4 regions of the Peribacillus sp. QJM3NY_7 genome follow, and region 1 is predicted to be linked to each of the others. Evidence: riboswitches for the same ligand, from Rfam matches in the RefSeq annotation. Region 1 holds a riboswitch; each other region holds the start of a gene.
What was found. Region 1 has a riboswitch for thiamine pyrophosphate ahead of tenA (thiaminase II). Riboswitches for the same ligand answer to the same signal wherever they lie in the genome.
Positions count from the first base shown of each region.

Region 2: it holds a riboswitch for thiamine pyrophosphate, as region 1 does, so the genes downstream of both, AC0VX1_RS19285 (ABC transporter substrate-binding protein) here and tenA (thiaminase II) in region 1, are expected to answer to the same signal.
Region 3: it holds a riboswitch for thiamine pyrophosphate, as region 1 does, so the genes downstream of both, tenA (thiaminase II) here and tenA (thiaminase II) in region 1, are expected to answer to the same signal.
Region 4: it holds a riboswitch for thiamine pyrophosphate, as region 1 does, so the genes downstream of both, thiC (phosphomethylpyrimidine synthase ThiC) here and tenA (thiaminase II) in region 1, are expected to answer to the same signal.

Region 1 covers NZ_CM149663.1:1,433,568-1,438,397, forward strand. Annotated here, with positions in the region: gene thiD (bifunctional hydroxymethylpyrimidine kinase/phosphomethylpyrimidine kinase) at 1-284, opposite strand, end outside; gene thiW (energy coupling factor transporter S component ThiW) at 253-774, opposite strand; gene tenA (thiaminase II) at 790-1,479, opposite strand; TPP riboswitch at 1,570-1,674, opposite strand; SAM riboswitch class I at 1,832-1,936, shown strand; gene AC0VX1_RS06960 (Fur-regulated basic protein FbpA) at 2,107-2,295, shown strand; gene AC0VX1_RS06965 (Spo0E family sporulation regulatory protein-aspartic acid phosphatase) at 2,542-2,736, shown strand; gene AC0VX1_RS06970 (GNAT family N-acetyltransferase) at 2,805-3,311, opposite strand; gene AC0VX1_RS06975 (DUF459 domain-containing protein) at 3,530-4,231, shown strand; gene AC0VX1_RS06980 (ABC transporter ATP-binding protein) at 4,274-4,830, opposite strand, start outside.
Region 2 covers NZ_CM149663.1:4,025,415-4,030,244, forward strand. Annotated here, with positions in the region: gene AC0VX1_RS19270 (ABC transporter ATP-binding protein) at 1-695, opposite strand, end outside; gene AC0VX1_RS19275 (ABC transporter permease) at 685-1,467, opposite strand; gene AC0VX1_RS19280 (thiamine-binding protein) at 1,464-1,748, opposite strand; gene AC0VX1_RS19285 (ABC transporter substrate-binding protein) at 1,760-2,755, opposite strand; TPP riboswitch at 2,889-2,998, opposite strand; gene AC0VX1_RS19290 (protein-glutamine gamma-glutamyltransferase) at 3,298-4,125, shown strand; gene rarD (EamA family transporter RarD) at 4,219-4,830, opposite strand, start outside.
Region 3 covers NZ_CM149663.1:2,394,741-2,399,570, forward strand. Annotated here, with positions in the region: gene AC0VX1_RS11425 (cobyric acid synthase) at 1-259, shown strand, start outside; gene AC0VX1_RS11430 (HU family DNA-binding protein) at 433-705, shown strand; gene AC0VX1_RS11435 (hypothetical protein) at 998-1,228, opposite strand; gene AC0VX1_RS11440 (protein kinase domain-containing protein) at 1,219-1,947, opposite strand; TPP riboswitch at 2,707-2,838, shown strand; gene tenA (thiaminase II) at 2,976-3,659, shown strand; gene AC0VX1_RS11450 (ECF transporter S component) at 3,675-4,253, shown strand; gene AC0VX1_RS11455 (ABC transporter ATP-binding protein) at 4,272-4,830, shown strand, end outside.
Region 4 covers NZ_CM149663.1:831,382-836,211, forward strand. Annotated here, with positions in the region: gene AC0VX1_RS03990 (histidine phosphatase family protein) at 158-703, shown strand; gene AC0VX1_RS03995 (HAD family hydrolase) at 855-1,643, shown strand; TPP riboswitch at 1,760-1,874, shown strand; gene thiC (phosphomethylpyrimidine synthase ThiC) at 2,010-3,791, shown strand; gene AC0VX1_RS04005 (hypothetical protein) at 3,814-3,984, shown strand; gene AC0VX1_RS04010 (DUF3231 family protein) at 4,076-4,585, opposite strand; gene AC0VX1_RS04015 (hypothetical protein) at 4,685-4,828, opposite strand.

The DNA of each region.
Region 1 (4,830 bases):
AAGGTTTTGAGGGACGCAGCGACCGTTTCCACGATTTCTTTTGATCCAAGCATGCCTATTTTTACTGCATCGACAGGAATATCTTCAAAGATAGCTGCAATTTGATCCGATATGATAGCTGTTTCAATGGGCTGTACAGAACGGACCTCCATTGTGTTTTGGGCAGTTACGGCTGTGATGGCAGACATTCCAAATACACCATGTGCAGAAAATGTTTTTAAATCCGCTTGTATTCCAGCACCGCCCCCTGAATCAGAGCCTGCGATCGTTAATGCTGTTTTCATAAAAAAACCCCTTCATATAAGTATTTTTTAGCAATATTTTAAGTAATATGAAAGCTAAAATCGCACCTGCGAATGAACTGAACATAAAAGCCGGTAAAAAACCAAAAAGAGCAGCTTTTTCTCCCAATAGGAGGGTGGCAAGCGGATAACAGGCCAGGGAACCGAGAAAGCCGGTCCCGATCACTTCCCCTAAACAGGCGAATTTTAAGCTTTGTGTTTTTCGGTAAAGGATGGCGGCCAAAAGTGCACCAATCATGCTGCCGGGAAAGGCGAAAATTGAACCGGTACCAATCATGTTTCTAATGATGGAAACTAAAAAAGCTTGTGTCACCGCATATGCAGGCCCCAATAGAACCGCCGTCAGGACATTTGCCAGATGTTGAATAGGAAAGATTTTTGCAAATCCTGCAGGGATGAAAATAAATGAACTGGTAAGCGTCGTTAAAGCCGTGATCATGGCAGTCAATGTCAGTTTCTTGATAGGGTTCATCCTCATGTCAACCACCTATAGAGGCCAATCCTGCTCATTTTGAACCATGTCCCAGAATAAATATTCATATCGGGAAGTAACCAAAAAGTGCTTTTCTAATCTAAGAAGTTCCTTTTCAGGCATGCCTTCCGTCAATTCTTCCAACAAAGCGATCAGCCACTTGTGTGCTTCCCCGAATTCAGGAGATGAATAGGACCTTATCCAATCTGCGTAGCGATTGTTTTCCAGTGCTGCTCCATTTTGTTCTTTTAATAGCAAACCGATTTCATAATAATCCCAAGCGCAGGGCAGGAGACAGGCGATCAAGTCTGCCAAAGTCCCATGCTGAGCTGCATTTAGCATGTAACCTGTATAGGCTAGAGTGGTTGGAGTAGGTTCTGTATTTTCCAATTCCTTGGAGCTGATCCCGAATTCGGAAGCATAATGCCGATGAATATCCATTTCCACTTGAAGGGTTTCATTTAAAATGCTCGCAAATTTTGCCATGGTTTCGATGTTATGGGCTTTGATGACACCTAAAGCAAAGAGCTTGGAATAATCCATGAGATAGACATAGTCCTGCTTCAGGTAATAGGCAAATTTCTTTTCAGGAAGTGTGCCGTTTCCAATTGCCTGGACAAAGGCATGTGAATGGTTCCTTTTCCAAATCTCTTTTGCCCGTGCATGCAGTCTATCACTGAATGTTTCTAATTTTGTATTCTCCATTGTTCATCCTCCTATAGAATGGCTCCCTTTGTTAAATAAAAACCCCGTTCCTGAATACGGAACGGGGTAGATGGATATAGTCTGTAAAATGGACGATATCATCCACTTCCCTCCGCCGGTATGAGCCGGTTCAGGTTCAAAGGGTCCGGAACTAATTCCATCTCAGTCTTAAAAAAGACTCCCCTAGTGGTGTGAATTGTATGTAATTACTGACATCATATCAGAAAGACAAGAAAATGCAACCCGTATTTGAAAGAGGAATCACTTTATGTCCAGGAAAAAAGGGAGAACCAGGTAATTGACTTTTGAAGATTATTAGGATAGAATCATTTCTACATCATTATATATTGAATTCTTATCCAGAGAGGTGGAGGGACTTGGCCCTAAGAAACCTCGGCAGCGGACCCGTTTAGGGAACTGTGCTAAATCCAACAAGCATATGCTTGGAAGATAAGAAGAGCCGAACGGACACTGTCAGCCTCTTCTTACATTAGAAGGGGCTTTTATTTTTGGGAAATAACGTTTAGTGACATACTAGAAAAGGTATATATAATTTGGTGAAATCAAACAAGTTGATAAAGTTTAGCTAACTAGAAGCAGGCACTAGGACGGAAAGGAGCCATTTACATGGCAGAATTATTTAAGAGGATTGAACAGAGGAAGGCAAAACTCATTGAAGAGCTATTGGCCAATGGAGTATACAAAACCTCTGATGAAAGGCACCTTTATGATGCCCCATTAAAAGTACTTGAAGATGAATATAAGATTGTTATAAATAGACCTAATAACGAGTCACCTTCTGAATGGATGACATAGTAATACAATATTTGGATTTTTGAATAAGGGATATGATGTAAGCATTCGCAGTCTACACTAGTGGATGCTTTTTTTGCGTTTATTAGAAAACGACACAAATTATACATAATTAAATAACAAAATAGGTGTTTTGTCACATTTGACCTATAAAATAACACATTTAATTTCTGGAAAATAGTTGATTTTAACTAGTGATTTCATTATGATAAAAGTGTAAAAATATTGAATAAATGGGAGGTGGCTATGATGCCTTGCCGTAAGGTAACTATAGAAAAAGTAGAAGAGAAGAGACAGGAAATGATAAAGTTGGGAGCGATTTACGGCTTAACAAGTCTGCAGACTGTACAAGCCAGCCAAGAATTGGATATGCTATTGAATGCGTTAGCAAGTAAAAGAGATTCTGAATATTTTTCCCTTCAAGAAGCATATAGGTATTTTTAAATTAGCAATTCAACCTGTATTAATCTAAAAAAGCTACTGCTCAAGGCAATAGCTCTAAAGAATTATATTTAAATATCGACACGTTTACCTAGAATGATCAAATCCCGCTCAATGCCATCCATCTCGGCAACTTGAGGTAAATGTGCCCATTCTTCAAACCCGAATTTAGAAAAAAGCTTAAGGCTTGGTGTATTATGGGCGAAAATGAAACCCAATAAAGTCTTAACACCTAATTTTGGACTCAATTCAATTGCCTTTCGAATCGAAATTTGTCCAATTCCTTTTCCCCGGAAATAATCATCAATGTAAATGCTGATTTCGGCAGTGGAATTATATGCCGGTCGGCCATAAAAGGATTGAAAGCTCATCCATCCAGCGGTTTTCCCTTCTATAGTAATGATATATAGCGGTCTACTTTCTGAATGATGTTCCTCAAACCATTTAACCCTCGATTGGACGGATACAGGTTCCGTATCTGCCGTGACCATCCTTGAAGCAATTGTCGAATTATATATTTCAACAATTCTGGGTAGATCAGATAGTTCTGCCTCTCTAAACTCTATGTGTTCTTCCATGATTTAAACTCCTAACTATCATTTATTCAATCTCCAGAATGTAGGGTAATCCCGTTTTTGGTTTTAGGGACGTTGAATGAAACCCAATCCATTGAAAGTTTTATATTATCATACACTCTTTATTCTTTATCTGACAATTCTTTTTTATGTTAGTACTGCAGATTTTTTGGGTATGAAAAAGATTAAATACTTCTAGTAAAAAACAAGAGGAGAACCAAATGAAAAAATTGGCAGGTATATTGATTATCGTACTGGTTATATGTTTTGCTGCATATGAATTTCAGGCCTCGGAGTCGGAAGATGTGCAAAGGGTCATGGCTTTTGGAGATTCATTAACCTATGGAAAAGGGGATAAGGACGGGGAAGGATATATAGATGGCCTTGAAGATGAATTGAATAATCCCCAATCGGAGCAAAAAGTGAGTTTTTGGAATTACGGTATTAAAGGCCAGGAAACGGATGGGGTGATGAAACAGCTAGATGATTACCGAATTAAAACGAAACTTGATGAAGCCGATACTTTCATTGTTTTTATTGGAACGAATGACTTGATCAATAGTAATGGCGGGAACTTGGAGAAAATAAGTGACCGAAAAATCAATGAGGGTAAACGGGAATATATCAACCATCTGAAAAAGATTACATCAACACTGATAGAGGCAAACGATAAAGCGGATATTCTGGTAATAGGACTATATAACCCAATTAAAGACAATCAAAAACTTGAAAAGCACATTCGCGATTATAACGAGTCAATAAAGGGATTAGCGGATAAAGATGAAAGGATTTTATTCATTCCTACAAATGATCTTTTTGAAGATGAAAAGAAAACAAAGTATTTCAGTGATAAGTTACATCCGAATGAAAAAGGGTATCAGCTCATTGCGAATCGGGTTTTGGAAAGTTATGATTTCAAATGAAACCAAACATGCACTGAAAGGCTTTCTGTGCATGTTTGCCTGCTAAGTTGCTAGGTATTTGATATCGCTTAGTTGAGGGAACTGTAAGTCATGGAGCTGCTTGTATCGGCCGTTGTTTAGCATTAACTGGTCATGTGTTCCTTTTTCAAGAACCTGCCCTTTTTCCAGAACGATGATTTGATCGGCATCATGAATGGTCGATAAACGATGTGCAATGACTATTGAAGTCCGTTTTTTCATTAAACGTGACAAGGCTTGCTGGATCAAATGTTCAGATTCTGTATCCAAGGCCGCCGCCGTTGCTTCATCAAGAATGATGATTTGCGGATTTTTCAAAAGTGCCCTGGCAATGGCAATGCGCTGTTTTTGTCCGCCTGAAAGCTTGACTCCGCGCTCTCCGATCTGAGAATCATAACCATCAGGAAAGGCACAGATAAAGTCATGCGCATTTGCCGCTTTGGCGGATTCGATGATTTCATAATCTGTAGCATTAAGTTTGCCATACACGATGTTATCACGGATGGAACCATTGAATAGAATGATATCCTGAGAAACAATTCCCATTTGTCCCCGTAATGACTTCAGTGACACATCTTTGA
Region 2 (4,830 bases), 2.6 Mb from region 1:
TTCAAATGAATAAATTCATCACTAAGAAGCTGTTCTTCTCTTCTTGGTCTTGAAAATGGAACTTTCACTTCTTTGATGACAGCAGCCGGTTTTGCTGATAACACATAAATTCTATCTGATAGGAAAACCGCTTCATCTATGCTGTGAGTGACAAAAAGCACCGACCTCCGATTTTCTTCCCAAACCGACAACAGCCATTGTTGCATTTGCAATCTTGTCAGTTCATCCAAGGCAGAAAAGGGTTCGTCCAGGCACATCAAGTCCTGTGGACTTAAGATACTCCGAATGAATGCGGCCCTTTGCTTCATGCCTCCAGATAATTCATGGGGATATGCTTTATCGTATTCTTCTAAACCAGCTTTCATCAAAAGGTTTTTTGCCTTTTCTTTATCTCTGGTCCCAGCAAGTTCACTTCCAAGCAAAACATTTTCCAATACCGTTCTCCAAGGTAAAAGGGAAGGCTGCTGAGGCATATAGCTGATATGTCCCTTTAAGCCATTTATCTTTTTACCATCCAATGAAATGATGCCATGATCAGGCTTCAAAATCCCGCCGATCAAGTGAAACAATGTACTTTTACCGCTTCCCGATGGCCCAAGGATCGTGACGAATTCCCCATCATTCACATGGAAATTCATATTCTCCAATATATTCTGCTTACCATCGAAAGAATAGGAGACGTCTTTAATTTCCAGCTTCACCCTTTTCGCCCTCCTTTCTCTTCCAAGAAACCAAGTATTTCTCCAGGAAAGTGATGATTCCAAAAAAAATCAGGCTCATTCCCATAATGATGAAAATGGCTACAAACACCCGATCTGTCCTGAACGCTGAAGAGGCGAGAGTCATATAAACACCAATCCCCGATTTTGCCCCAAGCCATTCCGAAATAACCGCACCCATTACACTATAGGTAGCCGAAATTTTCAGGCCGGAGAAAATGAACGGGATCGAGTGAGGAAGTTCCAGCTTCCAAAATAACTGGTTTTCCCCCGCTCCCATCATCTTGAAATAATGCTTAAGCTCGTATGGTGTCTGGCGAAAACCATCCAATGATGCGACCGCAACCGGAAAAAAACATACAAGTGAAATCACGATTAACTTAGGCAGCATGCCAAAGCCAAACCAGATCACCAAAAGCGGCGCCAAAACAATGATAGGTATATTTTGTGATAGTATGAGCAGAGGATAAACCGCGTCCTTCACACCTGGAAATAGGTGTAGGATTGCCGCGATCAATAAGCCGATGCAGCTTCCAATAAAAAAACCTGACAACGCAAGCTCGGTTGTGGATATAAGGTGTCCGTAAAGATTGCGGGACGACTCTATTCCTTCAATGAAAATGGCCGATGGAGCGGGAAGCAGCCATTCTTCAACTTTCAATAAGACTGTCACTGACTCCCATACAATCAGCAACAATAATAAAAGAAAGAAGGGAGCCCCCTTCTTCCAAATTCCCCTTCCGATCATGCCCGATATTTCTCCGTTAACGTATCCATCGTAATCCCGCTTGGCTGATATAATATTTTCACTTGGGAAATGACATTCGGCGATCCTATTTCAATCATTCTTACATTCATTTTTTCTATCACGGCAAAAAGCTCGGAAAGCTCCCCCTCCATTGTCGTTTCAAGCGGGTGAACCTCATACTTGACACCTGATTCTTCAATGATCTTGATTGCTTCATCGACCATAGGGATGACATTTTCCCCTTTAGGAATAATTTGTATACTAATTAATGAATTGGCCATTGTATTTCCTCCTATTTTGGTAAAAATTCATTGGTAAATGCCTTTTCAGGATCGAAATCACCTTCAAGAAGCTTATTTTCAGTCATCCACTCACTGTAATTCTTCCAAATTTCAAGCTTTTGTTCACCCCATCGCGGAGCATCATCCTGATACTTGGCTGCAAGCCACTCCTGGCTTTTCTTCACTAGTTTTGGATCAAGATCCGGTGCAGACTCAATTAACATATCTGCTGCATCATCAGGATTCTTAATCGCAAACTGGTACCCTTTCGAAGCTGCATGAACGAATGCTTTAACAGTCTCGGGATCTTCTTTTATCATCTTTTCATTTGTAGTCAAAACAGGCGTATAGTAATCAAGCTTATCAGAGTATTCGGTTAAGTACACCATATTAAGCTTTTCATTTCGTAACTCAGCCTCAATGCCTGTCCAACCATAATAAATCCAGGCAAAATCTATATCCCTTTTAACCGAAGTGAAAAAATCCATGTCTCCTGTATTGACTATGTCCACTTCATTTACATCCGCATTTTCCTTTTTCATGAGTGAATCAATAATGGCCTTTTCAACCGGAGATCCCCAGCCACCATACGTTTTCCCTTCAAAATCCTTGGGAGTCTTAATGTCCTTAGCCTCAGGGGAAGCGAATCCCGAAGTATTATGCTGGATGACGGCAGCTACCGAAACAATCGGCACACCCTGTACGCGGGCCTGCGTTATGCCCTCTTGATAGCTCACGCCAAATTCAGATTTCCCTGAAGCGACAAGCTTATCAGCTCCAGCTTCACCTGGCATGATAATTTCCACATCAAGACCTTGTTCTTTAAAATAACCTTTTTCCTTGGCTACATACAATCCTGTATGGTTTGTATTCGGTGTCCAATCGAGCACGACCGATACCTTCTTTAATTCTTCATTTTTAGATGCTTCTTCTTTTTCATTAGTTCCGCCTGCTCCGCATCCAGCTAAAAGGAAGAACGAAGTTAACAGTGGTAAGAATTTATTCAAGTCATTATCCTCCTACACATCTTATAAGATTCATATGCCGGAACCATAATAGGGCTCCAGGGCTATTCAAATACTGGATAAAAAAGCAAAAAACGCCCGAAGATGAATTCGGACGTTAACATACAAAACAGAAAATCAGTCATAATATGTTCCCTCCGCTGGCATCACCCAGATCAGGTTCAAAGAGTCAGCATCTAATGGATGCAATCTCAGCCAGCAGTACTGGCCCCCCTACATTTCTCGCACATATGAACTTTTCTCTCTCATTATATCAATTCATGGGGAAAAAGGAATACTAATTTGCTTCTTCTCTCTAATTGGAAAAGTATTCCTGGCACTTCAAATATCTTTTGAACGAAAATCATTGAAAGCAAAATAACTCTGCCTCTTTCCGTTCCGATCATTCTTGGCTGCAACGGCGGCGGACACGTTCCAAATAGTCATTTCTTTTCAAGCATTCATATAATGAGCATAACGTGTAGACATTTTTGTTTACTGGTTTTATTAAACCCTTAATTTTATTAGCAAAAGGTGGATATGTCATGATAAAGATTAATCACAAATGGTTAGATGTCAGTCAAATCCAACCAGGTACAGCCTCTGCCAAATCGCTTGAAACTCTTCAATGCTTGGCGGAAGATTCTAACGTTTTTGAATACCGGAACTTTGGGGATTTTAATTTCGAGATACAGCTGAGGAACCGAGTCATAGAGGCAGCTATTGCGTTGGATAAAAGCGGTCCGGATTTTTCCACACTTGAGGAGTCTCAATCCAATCAACGTTATTGGCACCTTTCAAAGGATGGCACCTTTACCCTTCAGCCAGGGATTCTCCCTCATGCTGCGCTCGTTGACATTTTCATGAATGGAGGGCTTTATGCCTTCGAATGCGGGACGGCAATGGTCGTCACTTTTTTAAAGGCGATTTTGGATTTAATCGGCCCCAGGAATTTCGACTATCTTTTTTCAGACCTATTTTTATATGACTTTCGCCCTCCAAGGAATATGGCTCTCATCGTTCACCAAGGAAGGGATTATTCACCAGGTGATTGCGTTTACTTCAAAAACCCTGATCACGACTTGGCAACCCCTGAATGGCAAGGTGAAAATGCCATATTATTAGGGAATAACCTCTTTTATGGCCACGGGATCGGGATTACCACTGCACAGGGAATCATCGATGAATTAAATAGCAATAGAAAGCCATTCGCCACCATATCAGCATTTCTGACAACGCATATCATTTTCCTGGATAGTTCCTTCTATAGACAATTCCAACTAAATAACCCCCGTGCCAAGCCCGATAACAGTCCTGCCAGCCTTTCCAATTGTATTGTTTCTGAAATAGGTTCGAAGATATACCTTTCATGACCCTGGCATTTCGCCTATGCCATAAATCCGTTTTATTGAATATCGACATAAAAAAATGCTTGGGGAGAAATTTCCCCAAGCATTTTTTTCTTTTCACGCACCAATATTGCCTTTGCCTTTGAACCTGCGGGCACTTGCCTGCCCCCATTTCGTAATGGATAGTGTATAAACAGCCAAGGCTGACCATATGAACAAAAAGGCTAAAAGATGTGCTTTGGTGAAACTTTCATGATAGACGAATACCCCGATCAATAAAGATAAGGTCGGAGCGATATACTGAAAAATGCCTAGCATCGATAACGGGATCTTCTCGGCCCCTTTTGCAAAATATAAAAGAGGCAATGCCGTGGCAATCCCGCCGCCCACCAACAGCAAGCTTGTGCTCCCGTCTGTAAAGAATTGCATTTCCGACCTGTTCATCAAGTAAATCAGGTAGCCTAGGGCCAGAGGCGTTACCATCATCGTTTCGAGCGTCAGCCCGATTGCCGATTCGGCCTTGATCATTTTTTTTGCCAGACCGTATAATCCAAAGGTCATGGCCAAAACAAGAGAGATCCACGGGATCGTGCCGAAATGAATGCCAAGGATCAAGACTCCGATTCCTGCAAGCAGGAATGAAATAATTTGGGCCCCGCTCAATTTTTCTTTTAAGACTATCACTCCCAATAGTACACTGACGAGCGGATTGATATAATATCCAAGGCT
Region 3 (4,830 bases), 960 kb from region 1:
AAGAGAGGATGGAGCCATTTCCAATGACAACCAAGTTATGGGAACATATCTCCATGGAATATTCCATAATCGCTTGTTCACTAGATTACTGGTTAACAAAATCCGACGGAACAAGGGGTTGGATGAAGTGAAGGAAAACGTTCAAAGCGACTCGGAGCGCAGGGAGGAAGCGTATAACCTTTTGGCTTCCCATCTGGAAGAAAACATTGATATGGATACCGTCTATCAATGGCTGCAGCTCGAAACTGCAGAAAGTTGAACAAGAGTCAGACCGTGCTTAGTATGTTGATCAAGGCCCTTTTATCTGCATGAAAGATCAATTTTGAGCTGCAATTCCTTTTATTTAGCCATAATAAGTGACAGAGGCATACAAGATATGTTATGTTGTCTTCTCTACATATTTTATACAAAATAAAAGGATGAGGTGTTCATATGAATAAAACAGAATTAGTGAGCAGTGTTGCAGCACAAGCTGAACTGACAAAAGACGAAGCAAAAAAAGTAGTGGATGCATTGTTTGAAACAATCACGGCTACACTTGCTAAAGATGAAAAAATCCAATTAGTTGGTTTTGGTACATTTGAAGTGCGTGACCGTGCTGCCCGTACAGGAAGAAACCCGCAAACTGGCGAAGAAATACAAATTGCAGCTAGTAAAGTACCTGCTTTTAAAGCAGGTAAGGAATTAAAAGAAGCTGTAAAATAAAAGGTGAACGAAGAAAAAAACCTGGCGATGAAATATGCGCCAGGTTTTTTGTTTTCTGACTGATTCGAAAAACAGATAATATATACCGAATGTGACTCAGAAATGGAAAAGATAAAAAATCGACTTTGTCATCTATTCGTATATGGTAAGAGCCATTTGGAGTTTCATAAATTGAAGGGATTAGGGCGTTCCCATGACCAACAATGAAAAAAGCCGAATCCATGAAGCAGTAATGGACTGTAACACAAATGAAAAAAAATTATAGTACTTATTAATAAGGTTTATACTGTGACTATGTTAGGCTAAATGAATAACAGGCTTTAAAACCAAAATAAAAGAGGTGAAAGAAATGCTGAAGAAAATAATGAAAAAAATCAAACAGCTTTCCCAAGGCAGCAGTGAGCGAAGACATGGGCATTATCGCCGAGGCAGCAGCAGCAGCAGCCGAGGCTACAAAAGGTATCCCATGAGTGGAAGTGACCGCTACAAGAGAAAAGGGCGGGGCAGCAGCAGCTAATTCCAATTCTTTGACTTCAATACAGCCTGAAGGTCCATTGAGATATCTTTAATATCTGAGTAAGGTTCTTGGATGCTTAATAACCTTTTCAGTATATGCACGGTTTCTTTTTCTAACGAAAGCTCTTCTGTCCAAGGAAGTGCTTTTTTACTTTTGGAAGCGTACGTCGTATAAAGTACATATAGAAGTATTTCCCCCAAGTCGTAAAAATCCTGCCTTTTCAGCTGCAAAATGGATTCTCTAGCGAGGTTGTCCGAATTGATCATCTTGGACAAACCAAAGTCTATCAAAATGGGCTGATGGTTTTTAAGTAGAATATTCGGTATACGTATATCTTGATGGAAAATGTCATGCTCATGTAGATAACATACTAAATCGACCAGCTTAACCAGAAAATGTAGAGACTCTTTCTCATTGAACGTTAATTGATTCGAGAAAATATGGTCTTCTAAATTATTCCCTTCTATGAAATCCATCACAAAATAAACATTTCCATCTTGCGAAAATTTCTCGTGAAATTTAGGGATATTTCTGTGGTTTAACATTCGTAATATGGAAATTTCATTTTCAAATTGTTTCAGCTCTTTTTTACTGCGGCGTTTACTTTTCCGGAGCTGTTTGATCACTATATTTTCATTCATTTTCAAATCATTGCAACGATAAACAATACCGTAGCTTCCTGTTCCGATTACAGCTTTTACCTCGTAGCGGTAATTCAAAACCACACTCTTTTTTAAAGGAATATCCACAATTAACTGGTAGAACTTTCTAAAGGAACGAAAAATTGAAACTTCCCTCACCACTTTCAAATATTCGAGTCAAGAACCAAAAAAAAAGACCATTATTAACTATGCTGGAAATATGAATGATCATGGTTAGTTTAACACTGATTTTTGATAATGCGGTAATGAAAGTCATTTCTTCGGGGCGATCTTTTGATAGTTCACAATTAAAAATAAATAATTCCTATATTTTCACATTATGAAATTATATGGTTTTTAAAAATATTAAGTTTACTATAATGAATTCATAATAAAAGAGTAGGAGGTGATGAGGTGGATGGGCGCGAGTTGAGAAGTTGCTTTGGGAAATCCCTAACCGGCGTCACAATAGTGAGCTGGTTTGATGGAAAGTTCAAAAGGGGATTACTGTGAATTCATTAAATTCACGAGTAAAATTGCAAAAACTCACGAGTGAACTGCTGAATTCACGAGTCAAGTGGCCAATTCACGAGTAAAACAGCAGAATTCACGAGTAAACCGGCAAAACTCACGAGTAAAACAGTAGAATTCACGAGTAAACCGGTAAAACTCACGAGTAAACTACTAACTGAGCTCCCTTTGATCAAATTCTTTGAAGGCTACGGGAATTGAGGGTATGAAAGATTGAAAGTTTAGTAACCCTAAATCAAGAAAACTTTTCTAATACGTTTGACAATTGGATTTATCGTGTTAATATAAAGGCAAATGAATTTAATATACAATTTGTACCACTAGGGGTGCTTTATAGGTAAAAGTTGATTTTTTACCCACAAAAGCTGAGATTGAAGTATGACTTTAAGACCCTTAGAACCTGATCTGGTTTATACCAGCGTAGGGAAGTGGGGTCTGGAACTATACATTTCTGTATTATTTCAAGTACAACCACTTTCTTTACGTTTAAGAAAGTGGTTTTTTGTTTGCAAAAAAAGGGGTGATAAGTGTTTTTTTTCTGTAACGTTCAATGAAAAAATACAATTTCGGAGGTAATGGACATGAAGTTTTCAGAGGAAATCCGTAAGGAAGTTGATCACATTTGGGAAGCTAGTTTTAATCATCCGTTCGTTGCAGGAATAGGAGATGGCACATTGCCATTGGAGTGTTTCCGTTTTTATGTCATGCAAGATGCCTATTATTTATCTCATTTTGCTAGAGTTCAAGCCTTAGGGGCAGTCAAGGCTACAGATTTACATACAACAAGCAGGCTTGCCGGCCATGCACAAGGAACATATGAAGCGGAGTTGAAGCTTCATGAGAATTTTTCCGAGAGATTAGGCATCACTAAAGAAGAACGGGAAAATTTCAAGCCTGCCCCGACTGCCTATGCTTATACTTCCCATATGTATCGTGCGGCTTATTCGGGACATTTAGGAGATGTTATTGCAGCTATCTTGCCGTGTTACTGGCTGTATTATGAGATAGGTGAAAAGCTGCAAGGGTGCATGCCCGAAGAGCCGATTTATCAAGAATGGATAGCGGCTTACGGAGGAGAGTGGTTCCGCACTTTGGTGGAAGAACAAATTGCGAGGCTGGATGAGATTGCTGAAAAAGTAACTGAAGAAGATAAGGCGAGAATGAAAGAGCATTTTATTCTCAGCAGCCAATATGAATACTCATTTTGGGAAATGGCTTATCGTTTAGAGACATGGCCCGTTCATAAGGAAACATTAGAAGTATAAAAGGAGAATGAAACAATGAAAAAAGGATTGAAATTAACGGATATATTAGTCACGATCGTGATTGCGGTAGCATTTGGAATCGTTTATATCCTTTGGGGTTCGATTTATTATTCCGTTAAACCATTAGGATTACATCTGGATCAACTTATTTATGGAATGTGGTTTATAGCTGGCCCTGTCGCCTTTTTCATTTTACGGAAACCGGGTGTGGCACTTTTGGCGGAGATAGCCGCAGCTTCCGGGGAATTCTTTCTAGGTTCCCCATGGGGGCTGACTGTACTGTTATATGGGGTGGTCCAAGGTTTGTTCGCGGAACTGGTGTTCATGGGGTTCAAATATAAAAAATTCAATATGCCGGTGGCCGTTTTAGCTGCGATGGCTTCCTGCCTGGCATCAGTTATCATGGATTTTGCATACGGGGAAATAGGTGCTCTTTCTACTTGGAATCTATCGTTATTCATGATAGCGAGGTTTGTGGGTTCCATATTCTTTGCAGGTGTGACCGCTTATTATTTAGTTAAAGTCCTGGAAGCAACAGGGGTAACTAATCTTGTGCGTCCGGTTTCCAATAAAGATTATGCAGAACTTGATTAAAAGAAGAGGTTGAGGGCCATGGAACCAATCGTTTCTGTTGAAAAGTTAAGAATGAAATTTCCCGGTGATGAATCTTTGATATTCAAGGATCTATCACTATCGTTTGATCAAGGAGAAAAAGTGCTATTGTTGGGACCATCAGGATGTGGTAAGTCCACTCTGTTGCAAGTGTTAAGCGGATTGATTCCGAATTCCATCGAAGTCCCGATGAAAGCGGAGAAATTGAAATGCCCTTCTTCATGGGGGTATGTTTTTCAAGATCCTGATAGCCAGTTTTGCATGCCATTTGCCGATGAGGAAATTGCCTTTGTCCTTGAGAATCTTTCCATCCCTAAAGAAGAAATGAAAGAGAAAATTGAAAATCAAATCCGTAATGTAGGATTGAACCTAGGGCACACAAGTATAGAAACATTATCAGGCGGGATGAAGCAGCGTCTGGCAATCGCTTCAGTATTGGCCCTTGAACCAGAAGTGCTATTTTTAGATGAACCGACAGCCATGCTTGATCCGGAAGGAACGAAAGAAATCTGGGACTTGTTGAAGGAAGTCGGAAAAGACAAAACGGTTATTATCGTCG
Region 4 (4,830 bases), 600 kb from region 1:
AATCTGTGAGAACCTTTAACCATACACAAGGGGCGCTCAGTAGGTTTTTAATGGTTTCAACTTGCATTTATTATATTGCTTTACATAGGTTAATATATTGTTAAGGGCTTTTATAAGAAATAGAAACGAATATTTTAAAAGATATAAAGGAGAATATATGAAAATTGGTTTGGTACGGCATTTTAAGGTGGCACATGAATTTCCTACTGGGAAATCTGTGACGGCGGATGATATGAAGCAATGGTTTGTGGACTATGATGCAGCGGATATTATTTATGGAACGACTTTATTTGGCTTGGAGGAATGGCAGGAATGTTATTGCAGTGATATGTCGAGAGCCGTCAAGACAGCGGAACACATCTTTCCAGGCACGGTTCATCGGATGGAGGAGCTGCGGGAAATACCTTCTCCCCCTCTGAGAGGAAGGATTAAGCTGCCGTTCATCCTTTGGGCCATCTGGATTCGCTGCTGCTCGGTGATCAACAAGCAGACAAGGGCGGAAATTAAGTTTGCTGAGCAAAGAATCAAAAAAGTATTGGATGAAATCTTTGCAAAGGGGGAAAGGAATGTTCTGATCGTGAGTCATGCCGCCCTCATGGTATATATGAGGAAAGAGCTGATCCGACGGGGGTTCACCGGTCCAAAGTTCAAGATTGCCAGTAATGGAAAATTGTATGTATTTGAAAGCGGAAAAGGGAAATGAATATATGGTTCCCCCGGGAAAAGGTAAGCCATTTTGCGAAGAAAGAGGCATGCATTTTCCGAATAGTTATTCTTTTTTTATTGGTTGTGGTTTATTATTGTAATAGTGTAATTTTTACGAATTCAATATTGGGGAAAGAGGGGTGGACATTTTGCTGAAGGCAGTTTTTTTTGATTTAGATGATACATTACTATGGGATCAGAAAAGTGTAAAAGAGGCTTTTGTGGCCACATGCGAAGTTGCCAAGGAGAAATATGGTCTGAATGTCGACGAGTTTGAAGAAGCGGTGCGGAAGGAAGCGCGTGATCTTTATTCTTCTTACGATACATATGCATTCACTCAAATGATCGGAATCAACCCATTTGAGGGACTATGGGGGAATTTTCAGGATGATCATGATGAATTCCGGAAGATGGCCGGGATTGTACCGGCTTATCGGAAAGAAGCGTGGACGAGGGGCTTGAAGGCATTAGGGATCGATGACCCGGAATTTGGGCTTGAACTGGCAGAACGTTTTCCGGCCGAAAGACGCAAAAAGCCATTTATCTATGAAGAAACATTCCGTGTTCTGGATGAATTAAAAGGGAAGTACAAATTGCTATTGCTTACGAACGGATCTCCTGAGCTGCAAAATACCAAACTTGAAATAACGCCTGAACTGGTTCCTTATTTCGACCAAATCGTAATTTCAGGCGCATTTGGACGAGGTAAACCGGATGCCTCCATTTTTGAGCATGCTTTGGAAATCATGGAGCTAGATAAGGATGAAGTATTGATGGTCGGCGATAATTTAATGACCGATATCCTTGGAGCATCACGGGTAGGCATAAAGTCGGTTTGGATAAATCGCCATGATAAGGAACGGAATGAAGTGATTCCAACCTACGAAATCACGCATTTAGAGGAGCTTTTCCCTATCCTTGGGAGCCTGGGGAATTAATTGGCGGTCCTCCTCCAAATAACAAATTTTAGATGATTGCAGAGAAAATACTAGGTCTTTTAAATTATTTACAGAATGAAAAGGGTGAGATATAGTTACCCTGTAATCAATTAAATTATTCAGACTAGGGGTGTCCAATAAAAGTTGGGCTGAGAGAGAAGCGCTTAAGCTTCTTAACCCTCAGGACCTGATCTGGTTCATACCAGCGTGGGGAAGTTAGAATCTACTTAACGATGACCTTTCAACTGGTCATTTCTGTAGTCATACTAACGTTAGCCGGGTCTTAAATATGAGACCTGGCTTTTTCGTGCGAAATGGATTGGATTTTGTCCTTTTTAAATGAACTTAAAAAGGAGAAATGAAATCATGAAGAGTAATTCAGTAAATGACATGAACGTTTCAATTATGTCCAGTTTTGCCGGGAGTAAAAAAGTGTATGTTGAGGGATCTAGACCCGATATTAAAGTACCTATGCGTGAAATTGAGCTAAGTCCGACGACAGGGGCATTCGGCGAAGAGGAGAATCCGCCTTTACGTGTATATGATACAAGCGGCTTCTATACGGATTCAGAATATCCGATTGATATTCATAAAGGCCTTGCCCCGATTAGACGCAGCTGGGTTCTGGAACGGGAAGATGTTGAAGAGTATGAAGGGCGTGAAATAAAGCCGGAAGATAACGGATATAGAAAAGTGGAGTCACAATCCAATGCCGAAGTTTTTCCGGGATTGAAAAGAAAACCATTGCGTGCGGTGAAAGGGAAAAACGTAACCCAGCTCCATTATGCCCGCAAAGGGATCATTACTCCAGAAATGGAGTTCATTTCGATCAGGGAAAATGTAGCCCCTGAGTTTGTAAGGGAAGAGGTAGCTAGCGGGCGGGCAATCATTCCGGCAAATATTAACCATCCTGAAAGTGAGCCCATGATCATCGGACGTAATTTTCACGTGAAGATAAATGCGAATATTGGAAATTCAGCTGTCAGTTCATCGATCGAAGCTGAAGTGGAGAAAATGACTTGGGCTACACGATGGGGTGCAGACAACATAATGGATCTTTCCACAGGAAAGAATATTCACACGACGCGGGAATGGATTATCAGGAATTCACCTGTGCCTGTTGGGACGGTTCCGATATATCAAGCATTGGAAAAAGTGAATGGGGTCGCGGAAGATTTAAATTGGGAAGTATTCCGGGATACATTAATCGAGCAGGCTGAGCAAGGTGTCGATTACTTCACCATACACGCTGGTGTGCTTTTGCGATACATCCCAATGACAGCAAAGCGAGTTACGGGTATTGTTTCCCGGGGAGGCTCCATCATGGCACAATGGTGCTTGGCTCACCACCAAGAAAGCTTTCTCTATACACACTTTGAAGAGATTTGTGAAATCATGAAGACGTATGATGTTTCTTTCTCATTAGGTGACGGTCTCCGTCCGGGATCCATTGCAGATGCAAACGATGAGGCACAATTTGCGGAATTGGAAACACTTGGGGAATTGACGAAGATTGCTTGGAAGCACGATGTTCAAGTCATGGTGGAGGGACCCGGTCACGTACCGATGCATTTGATTAAAGAAAATATGGATAAACAGCTGGAAGTCTGTCAAGAAGCACCATTCTATACCCTGGGACCATTGACGACGGACATAGCTCCTGGATACGACCATATCACTTCTGCGATTGGTGCTGCCATGATTGGATGGTTTGGAACGGCCATGCTTTGCTATGTGACACCGAAAGAGCATTTGGGACTTCCGAATAAAGAGGATGTTCGGGTAGGGGTCATTACTTATAAAATTGCAGCACACGCAGCTGATCTTGCAAAAGGCCATCCGCAGGCAAGAAAACGGGATGATGCCCTTTCGAAGGCTAGATTCGAATTTCGTTGGAGAGATCAATTCAATCTTTCCCTTGATCCTGAAAGGGCGGTTGAATATCACGATGAAACTCTTCCGGCAGAAGGTGCCAAAACAGCCCATTTCTGTTCAATGTGCGGACCGAAATTCTGCAGTATGAGAATCTCTCAGGACATCCGTGATTTGGCGAAGGAAAAGGGTCTGGGCTTTGAGTCGGTAATCGATGAAGGGCTTAAAGAAAAAGCGAATGAATTTAGGAAAACGGATGGAAAAATCTATCAATGATTCCGACGAGAGGGAGAATTCGATGAATCGGGTAATCCAGATAAAAGTTGAAATGAAACAGTTGGAAACTCAATTGGAGCAGCTGAAAAGGGAGCTGAATATTTTTCGGGAGAATTGCAACCATGAATTTGTGAAAAATGATTATAGTCAACAATGTACAAAGTGCCACTTGATCGAAAGTCTTCAATGGTAATGATTCCTTAATCGTCCTTATGGAATGAATCCCTTAATCATGTTGATTCGATTACAAAACATGATTAAGGGGATCTATCATTACTTATTATTTACATACTTGTTTTATTGATATGAAGGGGAGGAGGGACAAGCCATCCTTTTTCCTTATTCAATCTTAGGAAGTCAGCACCCAATGCAGCTTTGTTGGTATGGAATTGCGCAAACATCTGTGCAATATCTTCGCGGATGCATTGACCCATCATTTGGCTGCAAGCAACTAATCCTGCATTAATATCGATTGATACTGAAGCGGAGATTTCAGGATCTTGAAGACGTGCCCCGACGGGAATATCCTCCAAATTAGCTTTAGGCCTTTCAGGTGGTGAGGGAGGCAGTCCTACGTTATTTTCTTTTAATAATGATTCAAGTTGGTCATGTTCCTGTTTCCCTTGATCGATCACTTCAACAAGCAATTTATGCAGGTCTTTGTCGCCAGTATGATTAAGCATGGTTTGATGACAGGCAATCAACCCTTTTGTAGTTGTTAGAAATGCCCATGTTCCAAAAACCTCTCCGTAATGCATAGGCTCATCTTTCGGATTTCCGCTTAAAATTCCCATAACCATCCTCCTTGAAATTCATTAACGAATTTAAGTTACCCTGAATTCATCCAAGCATGCATCGTTGGTGTTTGGGAAATGTTAGAGGGCTTTTAATGCTTACCCTTTTATTCCTTGCAGCCATTCTTGATAACATTCATCACACAGCATTTCATTTCTATCCGTGTCAGTAATTTGAAATGTTACTATATGGATTTTTTTTTCTTCCGTGACATCACTACAATAGAAGCATTGATGTGTCATTA